One region of the Pseudomonas phoenicis genome, then DNA from elsewhere that is predicted to be linked to it. Evidence: riboswitches for the same ligand, from Rfam matches in the RefSeq annotation. Region 1 holds a riboswitch; each other region holds the start of a gene.

What was found. Region 1 has a riboswitch for cobalamin ahead of AA0Z93_RS18390 (ABC transporter substrate-binding protein). Riboswitches for the same ligand answer to the same signal wherever they lie in the genome.
Region 2: it holds a riboswitch for cobalamin, as region 1 does, so the genes downstream of both, cobO (cob(I)yrinic acid a,c-diamide adenosyltransferase) here and AA0Z93_RS18390 (ABC transporter substrate-binding protein) in region 1, are expected to answer to the same signal.
Region 3: it holds a riboswitch for cobalamin, as region 1 does, so the genes downstream of both, AA0Z93_RS19745 (CbtB domain-containing protein) here and AA0Z93_RS18390 (ABC transporter substrate-binding protein) in region 1, are expected to answer to the same signal.

The regions. Positions count from the first base shown of each region.
Region 1 is NZ_CP154852.1:4,037,420-4,039,675, forward strand. Features, by position in the region: gene AA0Z93_RS18390 (ABC transporter substrate-binding protein) at 1-942, opposite strand, end outside; cobalamin riboswitch at 1,067-1,267, opposite strand; gene AA0Z93_RS18395 (DUF1624 domain-containing protein) at 1,294-2,256, opposite strand, start outside.
Region 2 is NZ_CP154852.1:3,283,709-3,285,964, forward strand. Features, by position in the region: gene AA0Z93_RS14750 (PQQ-dependent sugar dehydrogenase) at 1-481, opposite strand, end outside; cobalamin riboswitch at 709-933, shown strand; gene cobO (cob(I)yrinic acid a,c-diamide adenosyltransferase) at 1,058-1,669, shown strand; gene AA0Z93_RS14760 (cobyrinate a,c-diamide synthase) at 1,666-2,256, shown strand, end outside.
Region 3 is NZ_CP154852.1:4,348,098-4,350,353, forward strand. Features, by position in the region: gene cobW (cobalamin biosynthesis protein CobW) at 1-591, opposite strand, end outside; cobalamin riboswitch at 689-897, opposite strand; cobalamin riboswitch at 970-1,200, shown strand; gene AA0Z93_RS19745 (CbtB domain-containing protein) at 1,292-1,477, shown strand; gene AA0Z93_RS19750 (CbtA family protein) at 1,488-2,177, shown strand; gene AA0Z93_RS19755 (cobalamin biosynthesis protein) at 2,170-2,256, shown strand, end outside.

The sequences.
Region 1 (2,256 bases):
GCCGGCCTGCATGGCGTCGGCGTCGAGGATGATGATGCGACCCTGCTTGACCGCATCGAGATTCTTCGCCACCGGGTCGGTGCGCAGGAATTCGAGTTTCTTGCGGTAGTCGTCGGCCGGGAAGCGGCGACGGTCCATGCGCGCGATGATCAGCCAGGTGGGGTTGGCCTTGGCCAGGGTTTCCCAGCCGACGGTGGGCCATTCCTCCTGCGACTCCACCACGTTGCGCACACCGAGGGTTTGCAGCATGAAATCGGCTACCCCCTGGCGGCCGGCGACGTAAGGGTCGATGTCGAGGTCGGCGCTGGAGAACCAGAACAGCGCGCTGGTGCCCGACAGATCCTTGCCGGCCAGTCGCGCCCGGGCCCGTTCCAATTGCCCGCGCAGCTGGGCATTGAGCGCCTCGCCGCGCGCCTGCACATCGAAGATCTCGGCCAGTTGGCTGACGCTCTTGTAGATCGTGTCGACCTTGAACGGTTGCAGGCGGGTGCCGTCGGCGCCGACCAGGTTGTCCTTGCCTTCGCAGTCGGAGGGCAGCAGGTAGGTGGGAATGTCCAACTCGCGGAACTGCTCACGGGTGCCGACCACGCCTTGCTCGCCGACCATCCATTCGAACTGCGCGGTGACCAGTTGCGGACGTTTGCCGACCACCGCCTCGAAGCTCGGATCGTTGTCGGCCAGGCGCGGTACCTTGTCGTTCTGCGCCTTGAATTCGGGCAGCACGTCGTTGAACCACAGCGAGGTGCCGGCCAGACGTTCGCCCAGGCCCAAGGCGTAGAGGATCTCGGTGCCGGCCTGGCCGATGGTCACCGCACGTTGCGGCGCCTGGGCGAAGGTCTGCGGCATGCCGCAGTTGTCCACGGTCAGCGGGTAGTGCGTGGCGGCGGCCTGGGCGACACCCGAGAGGCCGAGGGCGGTGAGCAGGGCAGTGAGGCGAAGCATTGGAACGATCTCCTATCGTGGTGCAGCGGACCGCGTGCACGGACAGGCATCGTCTGCGCCGCCTGCGCGAGGCAGGCGGCACCACCCTGGACAGGGTGCCGATGGCCGTCCCGGACACCCCGCCGGTCGGTGAATGTGTGCCGGCAGGTCTCCTGACTGGTGCGTCCTGGCCTGGCTCCGGCCTTCCCGGACTCGTCCAGTGGCATTCGAGGAGCAGGCTCGGCACCTACAGTTGCGGGGGCAGTTTCGTTTGGCTCGCCACGTGGCGGCGAGCGACGAATTCCCTATTAATTCCTGGGGGGAAACCGGCGGGCGGCATGGTAGACCATCGCCCGCCGGCAGGGAACCGCTTCACAGGTATTTGAGCCAGGCGATGTCGCGGCGCCGAGCCTTGAGCCGGGCGAAGGCGCGTACCGGCAGGTATAGCGCCAACGCCAACGACACCGCGCACAGCCACACCGCGCCAATGCTGTCGAAGCCGAAGTACTGGCCCTGGTTGAGGCCGAACAGCGCCACGCACACCAGGTAGGCGAGCTTGAGCACGTACAGGTGCAGCAGATAGAAGAACATCGGCGCTGCGCCCAGCACCGCCAGTACGCCGATCCAGCGCGCCTGGCCGGCGCGCTCGAAACCGCGCAGCAGCAACAGGCCGACACCCAGGGTCAGGCACAGGAACAGCAGCGAAGGTGGGTACTTGGTGATGTTGAGCAGGCTCATGAGGGTTTGCACGGCACTGGGGTAGCTGCTCCAGGGCGCTTCACCGTAACCATTGAGCAAACGCAGTATGACGAACGCCAACAGTGCCAGCGCGGCGCTGCCCAGCAGCCGCCGCTGGCGCAGGGCCGCGTCGCTGCCACGGGCGAACCACGGGCCGAGGGCGTAACCCAGGGCGATCACGCCGATCCACGGCAAGACCGGGTAGGAGGTGCGCAGACGCATGTGCTCGGACACTTCCAGCCAGCCACGGTCATGCAGGATCGCCCAGAGCACGTGCAGGGAAGAACCTTCGCCGAAATGCACGGCGTCGAGCAGGTTGTGCCCGACGACGATCGTCAGGCCCAGCGCGATCAGCGCCGCCCGTGGCAACCAGACCAGCGCCGCCAGGGCGATCATGCTCACGCCGATGGCCCAGATCACTTGCAGGTAGACCACGCTCGGCGGCAGTTGGAAGGTCCAGGCGAAGTTGACCACGGTGAACTCCAGCACCACCAGGAACAGGCCGCGCTTGAACAGGAAGGCTGCGACATCGCCACGGCCCTGGTGCTTTTCACCGTACAGCCAGGCCGAAAGGCCCGTGAGCAGCACGAACACCGG
Region 2 (2,256 bases), 750 kb from region 1:
TGTTGCCCACCAGCGCCATGCCGAAAGGTGAATTGAGGTTTTCGATGAACGGCACACGTAGCTCGGCGACGCCATCGTGGTCGGCATCGCGCAGCAGCGTGATGCGATTGGCGCTGGACACGCCGGCGCCCGCGCGTTTCATCACCTTCTCCGCGATCCAGCCCTTGACGCCCTTGCTGTCGTCGGGCTTGGGCGGGGCGTTGGTTTCGGCCACCAGCACGTCGCCGTTAGGCAGCACGTACAGCCAACGTGGGTGGTCCAGCCCCTCGGCGAAGGCTTTGACCTGCGTGCCCTTGGCGGCGATCGGTTTGCCACCGTCCGGCCAACCGATGGCCGGGGCGATGTTCACCGTGGGAATGAGCGTCTTGTTCGGCGCCGGCAGCTCGGGCGCCGGGCCCATGCCGTCGGAGACCTGCAAACGGGCGGACTCGCCACAGGCCACCAGGCTTGTGGTCAAGGCAATCAGCAAACCGACACGCATCCGGGCCATGCAGGCATCCTCCGCAAATGGGAACCATCGACAAGATTGAGAGAGGCCGTACTGGAGCGAGTTCACTCGCGATGGACCGCAAAGCGGCCCCGGTAGCCCTAGTGGCGTTCTGCCAAGGGAGTGGGCGAGCTGCAGTCGAAGGCGCTTTCCAGTCGTCATGCACAGCTACCCCACCCATTCCCGCCATCCACATTGACGCTCCCGGTGCAACCCTCTAACCTTCGCCGTTCGTTTCAGGTGCCCCGTGGACACGCTTCCACCGGGGTGAAACTGGGAAGCCGGTGGGCGCCACAGCGGTGCGATTCCGGCGCTGCCCCCGCAACGGTAGGTGAGTCGAGCGATGCGCACGGCCAGAAGGGTCATCCTCTGGTGAGCGGCACGCCGCCCGAGGGCCAAAGCCCCGCTCGCAAGCCCGGAGACCGGCCTGTCACAGTCTTATATCGGTATCACGGAGGGTGATGCGCGGTGCTCCGTGGCGTAAGGCCGTGGCTGCTGCGCGCCTCCGTGTCTGCCTGCCTTATCGACCCACCGGTGCCTGTTCGGGCGCCGTGGCCTGCGGAGACCCCCATGAACGAATCCCCCGAGCGCGACGAACGCCACCTGGCCCGCATGCAGCGCAAGAAAGCGCTGATGGACGACCGCATCGCCAATTCCCCCAACGAATGCGGCCTGCTGCTGGTGCTGACCGGCAACGGCAAGGGCAAGAGCAGCTCGGCCTTCGGCATGCTCGCCCGCGCCATGGGCCATGGCATGCGCTGCGGTGTGGTGCAGTTCATCAAAGGTCGCAACAGCACCGGTGAGGAACTGTTCTTCCGGCGCTTCCCCGAGCAGGTCAGCTACCACGTGATGGGCGAAGGCTTCACCTGGGAAACCCAGGACCGCCAGCGCGACATCGCCGCCGCCGAAGCGGCCTGGGCCGTGTCGCGACAACTGCTGCAAGACCCGGCCGTGGAGTTCGTCGTGCTTGACGAACTGAACATCGCCCTCAAGCACGGCTACCTGGACCTCGACCAGGTGCTGACCGACCTGCAGGCGCGCCCGCCCATGCAGCATGTGATCGTCACCGGCCGCGGCGCCAAGCCCGAACTGGTCGAACTGGCCGACACCGTGACCGAGATGGGTGTGGTCAAGCACGCCTTCCAGGCCGGCATCCGCGCGCAGAAGGGCGTGGAACTGTGAGCGAACGCCGACACTGCCCGGCGGTGCTGATCGCAGCGCCCGCCTCCGGGCAGGGCAAGACCACCGTCACCGCCGCCCTGGCACGCCTGCACCGCAACCTTGGACGGCGGGTGCGCGTGTTCAAGTGCGGGCCGGACTTTCTCGACCCCATGATCCTCGAACGCGCCAGCGGCGCGCCGGTGTACCAACTGGACATGTGGATGATCGGCGAGGCCGAAAGCCGGCGGCTGCTTTGGCAGGCCGCGGCCGAGGCCGACCTGATCCTCATCGAAGGGGTCATGGGCCTGTTCGACGGTACGCCGTCGAGCGCCGACCTGGCGCGGCATTTCGGCGTCCCGGTGCTGGCGGTGATCGACGGCACGGCCATGGCCCAGACCTTCGGTGCCCTGGCCCTGGGCCTGGCGCGCTACCAGCCCGACCTGCCGTTCGCCGGGGTGCTGGCCAACCGGGTCGGCAGCCTGCGCCATGCGCAATTGCTCGAAGGCAGCTTGAGCGAGGGGTTGCGCTGGTACGGCGGGCTGTCGCGCGAGCGCGGCATCGAACTGCCCAGCCGCCACCTGGGGCTGGTCCAGGCCAGCGAACTCAAT
Region 3 (2,256 bases), 310 kb from region 1:
CAGGCCTTCGGCATCGATCAGGTCGGCTTTGTTCAGCACCACCAGGTCGGCGCTGGCCAATTGGTCGGCGAACAGCTCGTGCAGGGGCGATTCGTGGTCGAGGTTGGGGTCGAGCTTGCGCTGGGCATCGACCTGGTCGGGATAGGCGGCGAAGGTGCCGGCCGCGACCGCCGGGCTGTCGACCACGGTGATCACCGCATCGACCGTGCAGGCGTTGCGGATTTCGGGCCACTGGAAGGCTTGCACCAGGGGTTTGGGCAGGGCCAGGCCGCTGGTTTCGATGAGGATGTGGTCCAGGTCGCCGCGGCGCGCCACCAGTTCGCGCATCACCGGGAAGAACTCTTCCTGCACCGTGCAGCACAGGCAGCCGTTGGCCAGCTCGAAGACCCGTCCCACCGCCTCTTCTTCCGTGCAGCCGATGCTGCACTGCTTGAGCAGGTCGCCGTCGATGCCCAGCTCGCCGAACTCGTTGACGATGATCGCGATGCGGCGGCCTTGGGCGTTGTCCAGCATGTGCCGGAGCAAGGTGGTCTTGCCCGAGCCGAGGAAGCCGGTGACGATGGTGACGGGAAGCTTGGCCAGTGTTTTCATGTCTCAGTGCCCTTGGCAGACGGCGCGGGCATGCGGGACGACCGCCCGCAGCCGAGTCGGCCAGGCGTGCTCGCCACCGGATCACCCCGCCCGGTTGATGTCGAAAGCGTACCGAGGCAGGTCTCCTGGCTCGCACCCTGGCCTGCGGGCCGTACCGATGGCGCCTTCCCGCGTGCGCGCAGTGGCTGTGCCGATCGGCTGGGATGCTTACAGTTGCGGGGGCAGCCGCGGCTCTACCGCGTTCCCGTCTTAGCTCAGTGGGCGAGGAAAGCATGCCCCCTGAGAACCTCGAAACGGCAAGGCTACGCAGTGCCCCGCGCGGGGTCAACCGCTGCCGCCGAGGGGCTGACAATTGACGGGAAATACGCCCCATGCTTTGCTAGCGCCCTTGCGTCAGGTGCCCCTCACGGGGTGAAACGGGAAACCGGTGCGTCGCGGTCTGCAACAGCAGGCCAGGCAATGCCGGTGCTGCCCCCGCAACGGTAAGCGAGCCATGCGTCTGCAACACCACTGCGTCGGCGCCAGCCACGTGGGAAGGTCGACGCGCAGTCTGGGGAGTCACGCTCCCGCTCGCGAGCCCGGAGACCGGCCTGGCGTCTCGATCAACCCCCGCGGTGGGCGGGCGCTGTTGCCTGCACTTGGCGTGTCCGCGCTGGGGCGACCGTGCGTGACCTGCCGATTCCCAGCCGAGGAACTCGTCATGCCGATCGTCAGCAGCAAACCCGCCATCAGCCCCTCCACTACGCTCAGTCAACGTCTGGTCGTCGCCATCGGCGCAGGCCTGCTGGGTCTGAGCCTGGTGTATTTCGCCGGCTTCTCGCACATCGATGCGGTACACAACGCCGCGCACGACACGCGCCACAGCGCAGCCTTCCCCTGCCACTGAGGACGCCGGCATGCTCACTCGCATCGCCCGTACCGCGGGCTTCAGCGGCTTGCTCGCCGCGCTGTTGCTGACCCTGCTGCAAAGTTTGTGGGTCGGCCCGTTGATCCTCCAGGCCGAAACCTACGAGAGCGCAGCGCCCGCTGCCCAGGCGCACAGCCATGCCGAGGGCGCTGCCGCCCATGAGCATGCGCCTGAGGCGTGGTCGCCCGAGGACGGCTGGCAACGCGTACTGGCTACCACCGGCGGCAACCTGGTCGTGGCCGTGGGCTTTGCCTTGCTGCTGGCGGCGCTGTACAGCCTGCGCCAACCCAACCGCGTCGCCAGCGGCGCGCTGTGGGGTCTGGCCGGCTTCGCGGTGTTCTGCCTGGCGCCCACTTTGGGCCTGCCGCCCGAACTGCCCGGCACGGCCGCGGCTGACCTGGCCCAGCGGCAGACCTGGTGGATCGGCACCGCAGCCGCCACGGCCTGTGGCCTGGCACTGCTGGCATTCAGCCGCTCCTGGACGTTCAAGCTGCTCGGCGCCATGCTGCTGGTCGTGCCGCACCTGATCGGCGCCCCACAACCTGCGATCCACGAAAGCCTGGCCCCTGAAGCGTTGGCGGCGCAGTTCAAGCTCGCCTCCTTGTTGACCAATGCGGCCTTCTGGGTGGCCTTGGGCCTGCTCAGCGCATGGTTGTACCGCCGCGCCGAACATGCCTGATTCCCCGGCGCTGTATGCCGGGATCGGCTGCCGCAAGGGCTGCGATACCCGGCAGTTGTCGGCGTTGCTGTCGCGAACC